3 regions of the Streptomyces sp. NPDC059092 genome follow, and region 3 is predicted to be linked to each of the others. Evidence: riboswitches for the same ligand, from Rfam matches in the RefSeq annotation. Region 3 holds a riboswitch; each other region holds the start of a gene.
The links. Region 3 has a riboswitch for cyclic di-AMP ahead of ACFXPL_RS04205 (C40 family peptidase). Riboswitches for the same ligand answer to the same signal wherever they lie in the genome.
Positions count from the first base shown of each region.

Region 1: it holds a riboswitch for cyclic di-AMP, as region 3 does, so the genes downstream of both, ACFXPL_RS13030 (peptidoglycan DD-metalloendopeptidase family protein) here and ACFXPL_RS04205 (C40 family peptidase) in region 3, are expected to answer to the same signal.
Region 2: it holds a riboswitch for cyclic di-AMP, as region 3 does, so the genes downstream of both, ACFXPL_RS32330 (transglycosylase family protein) here and ACFXPL_RS04205 (C40 family peptidase) in region 3, are expected to answer to the same signal.

Region 1 covers NZ_JBHZEJ010000017.1:19,169-24,430, reverse strand. Annotated here, with positions in the region: gene ACFXPL_RS13050 (aspartate aminotransferase family protein) at 1-974, shown strand, start outside; gene ACFXPL_RS13045 (helix-turn-helix domain-containing protein) at 1,100-1,723, shown strand; gene ACFXPL_RS13040 (DUF6126 family protein) at 1,746-1,919, shown strand; gene ACFXPL_RS13035 (tyrosine-protein phosphatase) at 1,950-2,762, opposite strand; cyclic di-AMP (ydaO/yuaA leader) riboswitch at 3,201-3,367, shown strand; gene ACFXPL_RS13030 (peptidoglycan DD-metalloendopeptidase family protein) at 3,372-4,391, shown strand; gene ACFXPL_RS13025 (SGNH/GDSL hydrolase family protein) at 4,572-5,262, shown strand, end outside.
Region 2 covers NZ_JBHZEJ010000081.1:5,959-11,220, reverse strand. Annotated here, with positions in the region: gene ACFXPL_RS32335 (transglycosylase family protein) at 1-229, shown strand, start outside; cyclic di-AMP (ydaO/yuaA leader) riboswitch at 1,030-1,202, shown strand; gene ACFXPL_RS32330 (transglycosylase family protein) at 1,208-1,954, shown strand; gene eno (phosphopyruvate hydratase) at 2,227-3,516, shown strand; gene ACFXPL_RS32320 (septum formation initiator family protein) at 3,642-4,115, shown strand; gene ACFXPL_RS32315 (DUF501 domain-containing protein) at 4,281-4,832, shown strand; gene ACFXPL_RS32310 (exopolyphosphatase) at 4,829-5,262, shown strand, end outside.
Region 3 covers NZ_JBHZEJ010000004.1:129,553-134,814, reverse strand. Annotated here, with positions in the region: gene bioB (biotin synthase BioB) at 1-386, opposite strand, end outside; gene ACFXPL_RS04225 (8-amino-7-oxononanoate synthase) at 531-1,772, shown strand; gene ACFXPL_RS04220 (DUF397 domain-containing protein) at 1,782-2,021, opposite strand; gene ACFXPL_RS04215 (helix-turn-helix domain-containing protein) at 2,030-2,887, opposite strand; gene ACFXPL_RS04210 (ATP-binding protein) at 3,148-3,591, shown strand; gene ACFXPL_RS04205 (C40 family peptidase) at 3,633-4,106, opposite strand; cyclic di-AMP (ydaO/yuaA leader) riboswitch at 4,110-4,306, opposite strand; gene ACFXPL_RS04200 (hypothetical protein) at 4,612-4,920, opposite strand; gene ACFXPL_RS04195 (ATP-dependent Clp protease proteolytic subunit) at 4,927-5,262, opposite strand, start outside.

The sequences.
Region 1 (5,262 bases), on a different contig from region 3:
ACGCCACCGGCCGCCCCAGGATCCTCTACTGCGGCCACGCCTTCCACGGGCTGACCACAGGATCGCTCTCCGTCAACGGCGAGGACGGCTTCCGCGACGGCTTCGCGCCGCTGCTGCCCGACACCGCGATCGAGCTCGGCGACCTCGACGCGCTGGAGCGGGAGCTGGCCCGCGGCGACGTGGCCGGGTTCGTCGTGGAGCCGATCCAGGGCAAGGGCGTCCACGCCGCGCCGCCCGGCTTCCTGCGCGCCGCCCAGGAACTGCTGCACCGCCACAAGGCGCTGCTCATCGCCGACGAGGTGCAGACCGGCCTCGGCAGGACCGGCGACTTCTACGCGTACCAGCACGAGGAGGGGGTCGAGCCGGATCTCGTCTGTGTCGCGAAGGCGCTCTCCGGCGGCTACGTGCCCGTCGGCGCGACCCTCGGCAAGGACTGGATCTTCAAAAAGGTCTACTCCTCGATGGACCGGGTCCTGGTCCACTCCGCGAGCTTCGGTTCCAACGCCCAGGCCATGGCGGCGGGGCTGGCCGTTCTGTCGGTGCTGGAGGACGAGGAGATCGTCGCGGGTGTACGGGCCACCGGCGAGCTGCTCAGATCCCGGCTGGCCGCCCTCGTCGACCGGTACGAGCTGCTGCACGAGGTACGCGGCCGAGGACTGATGATCGGCATCGAGTTCGGCCGGCCGAACTCGATCAGACTGCGTGGGCGTTGGACGATGCTCCAGGCCGCCCGCAAGGGTCTCTTCGCCCAGATGGTCGTCGTACCGCTGCTCCAGAAGCACCGCATCCTCACCCAGGTCTCCGGCGACCATCTCGAAGTGATCAAACTGATCCCGCCCCTGATCATCGGGGAACGCGAGGTGGACCGCTTCGTGGCCGCCTTCACGGCTGTGATGGACGACGCACACGGCGGGGGCGGACTGATGTGGGACTTCGGCAGGACACTGGTGAAGCAGGCCGTCGCCAACCGGTAGGGGACGGCTGGGAGACGGGGCCAGGCCTCGCCCACGTCCCGGTGGCCTGGCTGGTTCGTCCCGGACGCTTTTGCCTCCGAGGTAAGAAATTTGCCTCGGAGGAAAGTTCCTGGCGCAATGGACACATGAGCACACCCCCCGCCGGAGAGGCGGCCGACGCGCTGCCCGACCAGCTTCCCGACGTCGCGCCGCGCCTGCGTGAACTGCGCCGTGGCCGCCGGCTCACCCTGGAGGCCGCCGCCCGGCGGGCGGGGCTCTCCCCCGCCCATCTCTCCCGGCTGGAGACCGGCCGCAGACAGCCCTCCCTGCCCATGCTGCTGGGGCTGGCCCGGATCTACGGGACGACCATCTCCGAACTGCTCGGCGAGACACCGCCGGAGCGCGAGCCGATCGTCCGGGCCGGCCGGGCCGAACCCGTCGAGGCCGACGGCTGGACGTACCACCAGGCGGGCGGTCCCGGCCGCGCCATGCAGCCACTGCGGCTGGAAGTGCCGTACGGGGCTCAGGGCGACCTGGTCCGGGTGCACCCCGGGGAGGAGTGGCTGTACGTCCTCGACGGCCGGCTCCGGCTGAGCCTGGGCGACGCCCTGCATCTGCTCGGCCCCGGGGACAGCGCGCACTTCGACTCGCTCACCCCGCACCGCATCGCGGCGGCCGGCCCCGAGGGGACCGAGCTGCTGTTCGTCCACACCCTGCTCCAGAGCCCGACCGCGGACCTGTGCCTCGGTGGCCCGGTCCATCCCGCCTGACCTGCTGAGAGAGGCCTTCGCCATGTCGGAGACAGAGCACCCGGTGCCTCGTGAGGGAGCGCCGGAACATGTGATGAACGAGGAGAAGACGTTCCCGCGAGGGCTGGTGATCCGGCTCTTCGCCTATCTGGTGGCCGGCCATATCTTCGCGGCCTTCCTCTATCTCCTCTTCCACCTCGGAGCCCAGGGGCAGTGACGGCCCGGTACGCGACGGAACGCGGCGGCGTCAGCCCTCGTCCAGGAGGCGGGCGCGCAGCCGTTCGCGGGTCTCGGGCGTGAGGCCGAGGCCGTCGGACAGATAGCGGTCGGTGGAGCCCCAGGTCTCCCCGATGGCTTCGAAGGCGGCGGCGAGGTATCCGGCGCGGGCGTCGAAGAGCGGGCTGAGCAGCGCCATCGCCTCGCCCGAGGCCGCGCCGGGCGTGCGGTCGGCGCGGCGGAAGGCGTAGCGGCGGTGGGGGTCGTTCGACTTGAGGTAGTCCGCCTCGATCGCCTCCGGCTCGACGCCGACCGCGAGCAGCGCCACGGCGACCGAGATGCCGGCCCGGTCCTTGCCCGCCGCGCAGTGCAGCAGGGCCGGGAGGCTGTCCGCGGCGAGCGCGTGCAGCAGGCGGCTGTGCTCCGCGGTGCGCTGCGTGACGATCGCGCCGTACGAGCCGGTCATCCGGGCCGCCGCTCTGCCGTCCCCGAGGAGCGAGCGGAGCTGGTCGAGGTCGCCGTGCCGGACCATCCGCCAGAACTCGGCGCCGTCGGCCGGGTCGGAGAGCGGGATGTTCACGTGGCGTACGCCCGTCAGCTCCACGTCCGCGCCGTCGAGCTTCAGATCGGCGGAGTTGCGGAAGTCGAAGATCGTGTGCAGACCCAGGCCGGCGAGGAAGACGGTGTCGTCGGCGGTGGCGTGGGCGAGATGTCCGCTGCGGTAGAGCGCGCCGTACCGTACCCGCCGTCCGTCCACGGTCGGCAGGCCGCCGACATCACGGAAGTTGCGTACTCCGGACAGCTCGGGCTCGGTGGACGGGACCTGCGGTGACTGCTGCGTCACGCCTGCTCCTCCAGGTCTGCCGTCGGCGCTGTTCGCCGGCGGAGTCGGTTGCTGACCCTACGACATCTGTTCGGAGGCTGATCGGTTCCGCGCGGTGGTGCGGGAGCGTCCGCGTACGGACAGGACGCGAGGGGAGGAAACGCCCAAACAGGCATCTATCCGGATTGACTGATTCCATATAACCTGCCCCGATCGAGGGGGAGATGGGTGTCGCCGGGTGAGCAGGATCATATCCGTGACGTTCCGTGGCGGCGGGGCGAAAGGGAAAGGCCACCTCGAAAGGGATTTGGAGGGAGGCCTCCACGCAGGGTGACCGGCGATCTTCCGCCGGAGAGGAGTGTGCGCCGCCGACGGAAAAGGGTGGCTTGTTCCGGCCGTCCCACTCGCCTACGTTCACCCTCAATCCGAGCGGAACGCCGAATCCTGCCGCCGCCTCGGGGACACCATCCACCCATTCACGCGTGGCAGGAGCGGGGGACCCAGGTAGTACGCCGTTCCGGTGCTCCGGCATCAGGGACGGCTCGGGGTGAAGTCGCGCACCATGCGCGGCCGGGCATCTCCAGCCCGAACCCGACAGCTCACCTCGCAGGCGCCGGAGAGGAATTCGCCATGCCCGCGAAGGGTAAGCACCGCCGTCCGAGGACCAACCCGTTCTCGCGCGGATTCATCGCCGCCGGAACCGGTGGCGCCGCCATCGCGCTGCCGCTCATCGGCGCCACCGGCGCGCACGCCGCGCAGCAGGCCGCGCCCGCCGCCGCCCCGCAGGCCGCGCCCGCCGCCGCCCCGCAGGCCGCGCCCGCCACCGCGCACACCGCCCAGAAGCTGCCCGCCGCGGCGCCGCAGGGGGCCGCCGCGACGCAGGTGACGCGGTCGGCGGACACGAGTGTGCACACGTACGCGGTGGTCGCGGGTGACTACCTCTCCAAGATCGCTGACGAGCAGAACGTGCGGGGCGGCTGGCAGCGGCTGTACGAGGACAACCGCCAGGCCGTCGGCGCCGACCCCGGGCTGATCCACCCCGGCCTGAAGCTCACCATCGGCGGCAAGCCCGCGACCGCCCGCTCGGAGGCGCCCACCGCCTCGAAGTCGTCGAAGACCTCGAAGCCGTCGAGGGCCTCCGAGCCGTCGAAGCCGTCGTCGAAGGCCGCCTCGTCCGGCAAGTCCTCCACGGCGGCCAAGAGCGCGGCGCCCGCCGCCAACTCCGCCGCGCGGAGCAGCGCTTCCGGCTTCACCCTGCCGGTCGACGGCGTCGGTGTCGGTACGGCGTACCGCGCCGCGGGCGGAAGCTGGTCCAGCGGCTACCACACCGGTGTGGACTTCGTGGCCTCCACCGGCACCACCGTGAAGGCGGTCGGCGCGGGCACCGTCGTGACCGCCGGCGACGGTGGCTCGTACGGCAACCAGATCGTCATCCGGCACGACAACGGGATGTACTCCCAGTACGCCCACCTCTCGTCCCTCTCCGTCTCGGCCGGCCAGAGCGTCACCCCGGGCCAGCAGATCGGGCTCTCCGGGGCGACCGGGAATGTGACGGGACCGCACCTGCACTTCGAGATCCGCACGGGACCGGACTACGGCTCGGACGTCGACCCGCTGGCCTTCCTCCGGCAGAACGGCGTCTCCATCTGATCCGTCCGGTTCCACCGTGACACCCGCTTTTCTCCGCGCGGCCCGGCACCGAATGTGCCGGGCCGCACGGCTTTTCGCTATTCCCACTTGAATGAAAATTGACCGATGGCATTTCTCACCCCGCGTCAACCCTTGCCTACGGTCGCGTAGGTCACATCGCCGGGTGGAAAATACTCTGCTGTGGCAGACGATTCGAGAGCAAGAAGAGACAAGGTATTCGGGTCGTACGCGGCGATCGGTGACAGCTTCACGGAGGGCGTGGGAGATCCAGGACCCGACGGTCTGTTCGTCGGCTGGGCGGACCGGCTCGCGGTCCTGCTCGCCGACCAGTTCCCGGTCTCCGGTGCGACGGCCGACCCCGTACACGGCGACTTCCGCTACGCCAACCTCGCCGTACGCGGCCGGCTCCTCGACCAGATCGTCGCGGAGCAGATCCCCCGGGCCAAGGAACTCGCCCCGGACCTGGTGACCTTCTGCGCGGGCGGCAACGACATCATCCGCCCCGGCACCGACCCCGACGATGTCGCCGAGCGCTTCGAGCGGGCCGTCGCCGACCTCACCGACGCCGTCGGCACGGTCGTGCTGGCCACCGGCTTCGACACCCGCCGCGTGCCCGTTCTGCGCCATCTGCGCGGCAAGATCGCCACGTTCAACGAACACACGCGGGCCATCGCCGACCGCTACAACTGCCCCGTGCTCGACCTCTGGTCCTTCAGGACCGTCCAGGACCGGCGGGCCTGGGACGGCGACCGGCTGCATCTCTCGGCCGAGGGACACACCCGGGTCGCGCTGCGCGCCGGGCAGGTGCTGGGCGTCGACGTCCCCGCCGACCCGGACCAGCCGTGGCCGCCGCTGCCCCCGCGCGGCACGC
Region 2 (5,262 bases), on a different contig from region 3:
GTCCAAGGGCAAGCACCGCGGCCAGGCGGCCGACGAGAGCGCCACGCCGGGCGGCACGACGGAGGAGCGCGGGGCGGACAGTCGCGCGTCCCGCGGGTCCGGAGGGGCGCGTGACGGGGGCAGGCTCACGGAGGGCGTGGAGCGCGAGGTGGAGAGGGTCGTCACCACGGTCGGCGGCCACCTCACCCTGGCGACCGGCGGGCAGAAGGTCGTCGGCGGCTGGGTCTGAGCCACCCGCGCGAGGCCAGGGGCCGGCGGTTCCGATGACCGGAGCCGCCGGTTCCGGCGTTGGCGGCCTGCGGCTCCGGCGACCGGGGAGAGCGGTCCCGGGTCCGGAGCGGGCTGCTCCGGCGCCCCGGGCCCCCGGTTCCGGCGCCCCCGGTCCCCGGCCGCCGGCTCCCGGTCCCCGGCCCCCCGGTCCCTGGCCTCCCGGCTCCGGCGCCCACGGTGCCGACGACGGCCGCGGGCGGCTTCGGCACCGGTGTGTGTTCCCCGGCGACCGGAGCGTCTGATTCCAGGGCAGGAACGCCTGGTTCCGGGGCTGGAGCCGCCGCTTTCGGGGTCGGAGCGGCCGGTTTCGGCGCCCCGGGCGGACGGCTCCGGCGGCCACGGTTCCGACGGGTCCGGCAACCCGCGTCGGCCGCCCCGCGACCGGAGCGGGCGGCTCCGGGGCGGGCGCGGGCGAGTGCCGTTGAACGGGGCCCCGTTGACGTCTCTTCGGCTGCGTCCGTCCTGGCCAGCGCCTCCGATCTCCGGGCGGAACACGGTCAGTTAGCGACCGTATGTCCACTTCTGTGCAAGTGAGACAAGGGTCTCTTCGCCGCAACTCGGGCTCTTCTCCCCGGGGGTTGGGTCAATCCGGTTCTCACCTGCGGAAACGTATTGTCCGCCGGGGGAGGTAAGGGCGTTTTTTCCGGGATGTGCTCCTTTGAACAACGGGCAGGGCTGTGATTACGGTCTGAACCGCTCGCACCGCGGGCCTCGTCGACCGTCACGCCGAATCCTGCCGTCGGTCGGGGGGAGTAATCGTCGCTTCAAGCGCCGAAGGCAGGAGCGGGGGACCCAAAGGTTTGTGCCGGGCCCGGCCGTCGAGAGACGGCTGGAGGCCGGCTTGGGGTGAAGCCGCGTGTGCAAGCACGCGGCCGGGCAACTCATTGGCCCGAACCCGACAGCTCACCTCGTAGGCGTCGGTGAGGAGATGTGTTCCATGCAGCTGCGTTCCAGCAAGGCCAAGCACCGTCGCCCGTCCAAGGCCGTTCGCTACGTGACGCTCGCCGGGATCACCGGTGCCGCCGTCGCGGCCCCCCTGCTCGGTGCCACCGCCGCCTCCGCCGCCACCACCTCCGAGTGGGACCAGGTCGCCCAGTGCGAGTCCGGCGGCAACTGGTCGATCAACACGGGTAACGGCTTCTACGGCGGCCTGCAGTTCACCCCCTCCACCTGGGCCGCGTACGGCGGCACCTCCTACGCCCAGCGCGCCGACCAGGCATCCAAGTCGCAGCAGATAGCCGTCGCCGAGAAGGTCCTCGCGGGCCAGGGCAAGGGCGCCTGGCCGAACTGCGGCGTGAACCTCTCCGGCGCCTCGAACGGCGGCGGCTCGACCGGCTCCGGTTCCGGTTCCGACTCCGGTTCCTCCAGCTCCAGCAACTCGGGCAGCTCCAGCAACTCCGGCGGCTCCAGCAACTCCGGTACGCAGAAGTCCGCCCCGAGCCAGCAGGCGCAGCCGCAGCAGTCGAGCCGTGACGAGGCGCAGCCGGCCTCGCGCGGCCAGAGCCGTCCCACCACGATCAAGAAGGGTGACGGCGAGTACAAGGTCAAGTCCGGCGACACCCTCTCCAAGATCGCCACCGCCCAGAAGGTCAAGGGTGGCTGGGAGAAGGTCTTCGACCTGAACAAGGACATCGTCCCCGACGCGGACGTCATCTACCCGGGTCAGCAGCTCCACCTGAGCTGACCCGTTCTCCCCGGCCCGGCGCGTCACCCCCGTACGCGCCGGGTCGGGCCCCGTATCCGCCGCTCGCCGTCACCGGTCCCGCTACCGGCCGGTAGCGGCGGTCCGTACGAACGGTCCGTACGAACGGTCCGTACGAACGGTCCGTACGGGCGGTCCGTACGGGCGGGAGCGTCTTAGGGGGCGGGCACCGGCTGGCCGATGACCCGGAGCCGGTTAGGCTCATGGCGCAAGGCCAAGAGACCCTGCACCCACGCGTCACATCCCAGAAGGAGATGCTCGTGCCGTCCATCGACGTCGTCGTAGCCCGGGAAATCCTCGACTCCCGTGGCAACCCCACGGTCGAGGTCGAGGTCGGCCTCGACGACGGCAGCACGGGTCGTGCTGCCGTCCCCTCCGGTGCCTCCACCGGTGCGTTCGAGGCCGTCGAACTCCGCGACGGAGACGCCAACCGCTACCTGGGCAAGGGTGTCGAGAAGGCCGTCCTCGCCGTCATCGAGCAGATCGGCCCGGAGCTGGTCGGGTACGACGCCACCGAGCAGCGTCTGATCGATCAGGCGATGATCGACCTGGACGCCACCGAGAACAAGGGCTCGCTGGGCGCCAACGCCATCCTCGGTGTCTCCCTCGCCGTCGCGCACGCCGCCTCCGAGGCGTCCGACCTCCCGCTCTTCCGCTACCTGGGCGGCCCGAACGCGCACCTGCTGCCCGTTCCGATGATGAACATCCTGAACGGCGGCTCGCACGCCGATTCGAATGTCGACATCCAGGAATTCATGATCGCCCCGATCGGCGCGGAGTCCTTCTCCGAGGCGCTGCGCTGGGGTGCCGAGGTCTACCACACGCTCAAGAAGGTCCTGAAGCAGAAGGGCCTCTCGACCGGTCTGGGCGACGAGGGCGGCTTCGCGCCCAACCTGGAGTCCAACCGCGCCGCGCTCGACCTCATCCTCGAAGCGGTCAAGGAGGCCGGTTACGTTCCCGGCCGCGACATCGCGCTCGCGCTCGACGTCGCCGCGTCCGAGTTCTACAAGGACGGCTCCTACGAGTTCGAGGGCAAGTCGCGCTCGGCCGCCGAGATGACCGAGTACTACGAGGAGCTGGTCGACGCCTACCCGCTCGTCTCCATCGAGGACCCGCTCTACGAGGACGACTGGGCCGGCTGGAAGGTCATCACCGACAAGCTGGGCTCCAAGGTCCAGATCGTCGGCGACGACCTCTTCGTCACCAACCCGGAGCGCCTCGCCCGCGGCATCGAGGAGGGCTCGGCCAACGCCCTGCTCGTCAAGGTCAACCAGATCGGTTCGCTGACCGAGACCCTGGACGCCGTCGAGCTGGCCCAGCGCAACGGCTTCAAGTGCATGATGTCCCACCGTTCCGGTGAGACCGAGGACGTCACGATCGCCGACCTCGCGGTGGCCGTGAACTGCGGTCAGATCAAGACCGGCGCCCCGGCCCGCTCGGACCGCGTCGCCAAGTACAACCAGCTCCTGCGCATCGAGGAGATCCTCGACGACGCCGCGGTGTACGCGGGCCGCAGCGCGTTCCCGCGCTTCCGCTCCGCGTAGCCCGTAGCCGGTAACCCATAACTGGTAACCCGTCACGGGCGGTCGTCCGCCCGTCGTCCGTACGTCCCCGGCCGCGGTCCCGTACCGTATCCGGGGACGTACGTACGTGACAGGGGAGGCGGGCCATGGCCGGGAACCGGGACCGGTTCTCCACCTCGACCAGACTGCGGCTGCTCGGCGAGCAGACCGCGGCGCGGGTGTACCGCTCGCAGAACCGCAGGCAGGACCGCCGCTCCCGGCTCACGGGACGGGCGGCCTTCCTCGCGCTGGTCGTCTGCACCCTGGTGGTGGCGCTCGCGTATCCGATGCGGGAGTACGTGTCGCAGCGCAACGAGATCGCCGAGCAGGAGCGGCTGAGCCAGGAGGCCGATCGGCAGGTGGAGGAGTTGCGCGACGAGAAGGCGCGGCTCCAGGACGACGCGTACATCGAGCGGCTGGCCCGCGAGCACCTGCACTACCTGCGGCCGGGGGAGACCGGCTTCACGGTCATCGACCCGGAGGTGGCGGAGGAGCGGCGCGCGGAGCAGGGCGCGGCGGACCGCCCCTGGTACTCGAACGTCCTGGACGGCGTCGACGAGGCGGACCGCCCCGGCACGTGAGCCCGGCACGTGTGAGCTCGGCACGTGTGAGCCCCGGGACGTGAGCCCGGCACGTGTGAGCCCGGCACGTGAGTCGTACCCTTCCCACAGCCCCACTCTCTCCCCACCGCTCCCTCTCCCACAGCACCGCACGCCATGAATCCGGAACGGCAGAACCAGGCAGGCATGAAGACGCCCCCTCCGCAGACCGTACGCACCGAGCCCACCGAGGCGGACGTCGCCGCTTTCAAGGAACAGCTCGGCCGGCCGCCGCGCGGGCTGCGGGCCATCGCGCACCGCTGCCCCTGCGGACAGCCGGACGTGGTCGAGACCGCCCCGCGGCTCCCCGACGGCACGCCCTTCCCGACGACGTACTACCTGACCTGCCCGCGCGCGGCCTCGGCCATCGGCACGCTGGAGGCGAACGGCGTCATGAAGGAGATGACCGAACGCCTGGCGGCCGACCCCGAGCTGGCCGCCGCGTACCGCGCGGCGCACGAGGACTATCTCGCGCGGCGCGACGCCATCGAGGTGCTGGAGGGCTTCCCCAGCGCGGGCGGCATGCCGGACCGGGTGAAGTGCCTGCACGTCCTGGTCGGCCACTCGCTGGCGGCCGGCCCCGGGGTGAACCCGCTGGGTGACGAGGCGCTGGAGATGCTGCCGGAGTGGTGGGCGAAGGGCCCGTGCGTCACACCGTGCGCCTCCCGGCCGTCCGGTGACGGGGAGGGCGCGGAATGACCAGGGTCGCGGCCATCGACTGCGGTACGAACTCGATCCGCCTGCTCGTCGCGGACGTCCATCCGGAAACCGGCGAACTGGTCGATCTCGACCGGCGGATGACGATCGTACGGCTCGGCCAGGGCGTCGACCGGACGGGCCGGCTCGCCCCCGAGGCGCTGGAGCGTACGTTCGCGGCCTGCCGGGAGTACGCGGCGGCCATCGCCGAGCACGGCGCGGAGCGGATCCGCTTCGTGGCCACGTCCGCCTCGCGCGACGCCGAGAACCGCGACGACTTCGTGCGCGGGGTGGTGGACATCCTGGGCGTGGAGCCCGAGGTGATCACCGGCGACCAGGAGGCGGCGTTCTCCTTCACCGGCGCGACGAAGGAACTGCCGGGGCAGGACAGCTACCTCGTGGTGGACATCGGCGGCGGCTCCACCGAGTTCGT
Region 3 (5,262 bases):
ATGGTCCGCGAGACCCGGTCGATGTCCCGGTCCGTCGGCCCCCGGCCGCTCGCGACCAGGCAGACCCGCTTGGCGCCGCCCGCCACCCCGGCGGCGGCGACCTCGGAGGCCTCGTCCGGTTTGAGCCAGGTGTACTTGAGGATCTCCGCCTTGGAACCGAGCCGCTGGGAACAGTACGAGCAGTCCTCAGGGCACAGGCCGGACTTCATGTTGATCAGATAGTTCAGCTTCACCCGCCGCCCGAACCATTGACGGCGCACCTTGCCGGCCGCCGCGACCACATCGAGCAGCTCGTCGTCCGAGGTCGCCAGCACGGCGAGCGCTTCTTCACGGGTCGGCGGCTCGCGCCGCAGGCCCTTCTCCACCAGCGTGTTCAGCAGATCCATACCGTCGATCCTGACCTACCGGGGCGCTTCATGACCACGGAGGAATCCCACAAGGCCATCGGATCGAGGTGTGTGCATAGCCACACCAAAAATGGGTTCGACGACGGTTAAGGTCTGTGAGCTGCCTACAAAAGGACGGGACCGATGGACCACGATCACCTCGACCCGTCCGGCCTCTCGCACCGGTCCGGCTCCCCGCGTCCGGCCGACCGCACGCCCCCCTCCGACCCCTTCGACTGGACCGAGGGCGAGGCGCTGCGCCGCGAGCGGGCGGGTCTGGTCCGTACGCTCCGGCCGCGCCCGGCCGACTCCGCCCTCCTGGACCTGGCGAGCAACGACTACCTCGGCCTCACCCGGCACCCCGCCGTGACCGGCGCCGCCGCCGAGGCGGCCCGCCGCTGGGGCGCGGGCGCCACCGGTTCCCGGCTGGTCACCGGCAGCACCGCCCTCCACGCGGAACTGGAACGGGAGCTGGCCGAGTTCTGCGGCTTCGAGGCCGCGCTCGTCCTCTCGTCCGGTTACGCGGCCAACCTCGCCGCCCTCACCGCGCTCACCGCCCGCGACGGGCTCCTCCTCTCCGACGCGGGCAACCACGCCTCGATCGTGGACGGCTGCCGCCTCTCCCGCGCCGACACCGTCGTCGTACCGCACGCGGACCCCGAGGCCGTCGCCAAGACACTCGACGCGCACCCGGGGCGGCGCGCCCTGGTCGTGAGCGACGCGGTCTTCTCGGTGGACGGCGACGCCGCGCCGCTCGCCGGACTGGCGGCGGCCTGCCGCCGCCGGGGCGCGGCCCTGCTCCTCGACGACGCGCACGGCCTGGGCGTGCTCGGCACGGGCGGCCGGGGCACCGTCGAAGCGGCGGGCCTCGCGGGCGCCCCGGACGTGGTGACGACCCTCACCCTCTCCAAGTCCCTGGGCAGCCAGGGCGGTGCCGTCCTCGGACCGGCCAAGGTGATCGACCATCTCGTCAACGCCGCGCGGACGTTCATCTTCGACACGGGGCTCGCGCCCGCGGCGGTGGGCGCCGCGCTGGCGAGCCTGCGGCTGCTGCGGCGTGAGCCCGAACGGGCCGGGCGGGCCCGGGAGGTGGCCCGTACGCTGCACCGGCTGCTGACCGGAGCGGGGCTGACGGCCGTTCGGCCCGACGCCGCCGTGGTCTCCGTACAGGCACCGTCGCCCGAGGCGGCCGTGCGCTGGGCCGCCCACTGCCGGGCGGCCGGGCTGGCCGTGGGGTGTTTCCGGCCACCGTCGGTGCCGGACGGCATCTCCCGGATCAGGCTGACCGCCCGCGCCGACCTGACGGAGGACCAGATCGGCGCGGCGGTACGCACCGTCGTGGCGCTCGCGCCCGGGGCCGCGCCCGGGGCCCCGGGCGCGGGCTGACGGCCGGTCCTACGACACCGGTGCCCGCCCGTCCAGCGCGGAGACGAAGGAGCTCCAGGCGCCGGCCGAGAAGGCCAGGTGGGGGCGGGCGACGCTCTTGGAGTCCCGTACGGCCAGCGCGCCCGCGTCGCCGCGGGCGCACTCCACGCAGTTGTTGGCGCCGACACTGTGGCTGCTGCGCCGCCACCCCCGCGGGGGTGAAAGGGGTAAGGGACGAGAGGTGGAGGGCCCTGCGAGGCAAGCGGACATGATGCTCCCTACGCGCCGTCATTGATCCCGGCGATGAGATCCAATGAATCCTGTGTCGAGAGGGCGTGTGCCTGCATCGCATGGAAGGCGACGCGGTACGCCTCAAGGTCCTCTTTCCGTTCCAGATAGAGGCTATTCGTTAAATGGTCGAGAATGACTAAATCCAGATCGGTAATGTTCGAAAAAGAGAAGATGACGAAGGGACCGGTGAGCCCGGCATAGCCGCCGGCGGTGAACGGCAGGACCTGGAGACTGATCTGGGGCAGCCGGGCCGACTCGGTGAGCCGCCGTAACTGATCCCGCATCACCTCGGGCCCGCCCACCTCCCTCCGCAACACGGCCTCGTCGACCACGGCGTGCAGCCGCAGCGCCGCCGCCGACCGCGTCAATGCCTCCTGGCGGACGAGCCGCACATCGACCAGTGAGTCCACCGTCCCGTCCGGCGTCCCCGTCAGCGCGGACCTGGTCACGGCGCGGGCATAGGCCCTGGTCTGGAGCAGTCCGGGCACCACGGTGGTCTCCAGCGTGTGCGCGGTGCTCGCCTGGGACTCCAGCGTGATGAAGTCCCGGTACGCGGGCGGGATCACCGCGCGGTACGCCGTCCACCACCCCGGCGCGCCGTCGGCCGTGCCCGCGAGGGCCCGCAGCAGCGAGCGCAGCCGCGGGTCCTCGATCCCCAGGGCGTCGAGGAGCGCCGCCAGATCCCCGTCCCGCACGCCGCTCACGCCGGTCTCGATCCTGCTCACCTTCGACTGGTTCCAGCCGAGCAGCCGGGCCGTCTGATCACTGGTGAGCCCCGCGCTCCGGCGCAGTCTGCGCAATTCGTCCCCGAGCCGCTGCCGACGTACCACCGGAATATGCCGCATGGCCGAATCACCTCTCTGCTGCCTTCTCCGTCGCACCGAAACGACGTCAAGGCGGAGAAGTTATCTTTCCGGCGTCCAAATACGGTCCCGGGTTGCAGAGTTCACCGCTTTGAGCGACAGATATATGCAGATCTCGGTGGATCGGAGGTACGGATGGTGCGATCAATGGCAGGCTGTCGCGCAGCACGGTTCCGGGGCAGTCCGCGCAGTCATCAGCTCTGCGCCGGAGTCCGGTCCGGAGGGAAAGGGACAGCGTCGCCATGGCCGACCACCAGGAAGCATCCATCACCCTGCCGAGCGAGCCCGCGTCGGTGCCCACGGCCCGACGATATGTCGCCGACCTCCTCGCCGACTGGGGGCTGCCGGACAGGACGGCCACGGCCGACACGGTCCGGCTGATCGTCTCCGAGCTGGCGACCAACGCCGTGCAGCACACTTTCGGCCGGTCGCCCACGTTCACCGTGGAAGTACGGCTCGACCGCGGGGAGCAGCTGCGTGTCGGGGTCACCGACAGCCATCCGCGCTGGCCCCAGCGGCTTCCCGCGGCCGTCCAGCAGGACAACGGCCGAGGGATGGTCATCATCCGCTCGCTGACGGCGGAGGCCGGCGGGCGGCTGTCGGTCGTCCCGACCGACGAGGGGGGCAAGACCGTCTGGATCGCGCTGCCCTGGACGGCCCCGCTGGCACCGGCCGCCCCGGCCTGAGCCTTCGGGGGCTCCAAGGGCGTGGAGCGGCCGGCGCGTGCTCACCTGACCCGGCCGTACCAGACTTTTTTGGACCAGATCTTCTCCAGCCGTACCAGCGAACCGGTCTTCGGCGAGTGCCAGATCTTTCCCCTGCCCGCGTAGATCCCGACGTGGTACACGCTCCTCCCGTAATGAAAGAAGACCAGGTCACCCTGGCGCCGCGAGGAGGCGGAGATGTGCCGGGTCTGGTTGTACTGCGCCTGTGCGGTACGGGCGAGCCTCTTCCCCGCTTTCTTGAACGAGTAGAGCGTCAGCCCCGAGCAGTCGAAGCGGTACGGCCCTGTCGCGCCGTACTTGTACGGAGACCCCCTCTTCGACGCCGCGACCTTCAGGGCCTTGGCGCTGTGCGGAGCGGCCTGGGCCTCCGACGCCGCGCCGGGTACCAGCATCGTGCCGGTGACCGCGGCCAGCGTGAGGGCCGATACGGCCCCCGCCCGGGACAGCAGGGACGGGACATATGTCTGCGCGGTCATGCGCAACCCTTCGTCAGCCGCCTGTGAAGGATGACCTGTCGGGTTCGGGCTGGCGAAGTTGCCCGGCCGCGTGAACGGCTTCACCCCGAGGAACGACCACGACCGGCGTCGTCCCGTAGCGCCTGGGTCCTCCACTCCTGCCGATCCACTCCTGTCGACCCGACATCCGGAACGGCGGCAGGACTCGGCGTCCGCCCGGACCGCCTCGCCAGGGGTGGCGGGGGCTTGTCGTCCCAGGGATCTTGACCCAGGAACCCGTGGATTTCCGAGATGAAACGACGATATGTGAAGTTCATCACCCTTGGTCCATGTGGGTGGCGACGGGGGATTCCGTCCTCGGTCCGCGCGGGTCGATGAGGGCCGTACCTGCGACGTAACGATCAAGCGCGCCGACAATCCGGTCGGATCGCGCAACTTGCCTCGCGGATTCCGTCCAGTCAGTTCATACGCCGAATGTGCGAGTCCTTCTCATACGGACGCGGCCATACGGGAACGCCGCGCGCCCTCAAGTCGGCGTTTCGGGCGGCACGGTGACCCGTGCGGCTCTCCGTTCCCCGTCGAGGGTCCGCAACGCCCGGGCCAGGGCCGCCGCGTACAGCTCGGTCTCGCCCCGCCGGTGCATGGCCGTCAGGGCGTCCAGCAGCCCCGCCGCTTGGGCCGGCAGCGCCTGTGCCGCGCGCAGGGCGCCGTAGGTGTCCGTCCCGCGCGCCGGGTTGATCCGGCCCAGCAGATCCACGATCCGCAGGTAGTGGTCGACGACCTCGCCCTCGGCCCGGGTGAGGGCGGGCAGCGGGGGTGGTTCCGGCGGCAGCACCGGCGTTCACCGCCCGCCCGTGGAGGTCTTGCGGTTCTGGACGACGTGGTCGATCAGCCCGTACGACCGGGCCCCCGGCGCGTCGAAGATCGTGTCCCGGTCGAGGGCGCCCGCGATCCGTTCCGTGCTCCGCCCGGTGTGGCGCGCCAGCGTCGAGGTGACCAGGTCCCGCAGTCGCAGCAACTCCTGCGCGTGGATCATCAGATCGGACGGCTGTCCGTGCACCGGCTCCTCGGCGGCGGGCTGCCGGAGGACGACGCGGGCGCCGGGCAGCGCCATCCGCTTGCCGGGCGCGCCCGCCGCCAGGAGGACGGCGGCGGTCGAGGCGGCCTGGCCGAGACA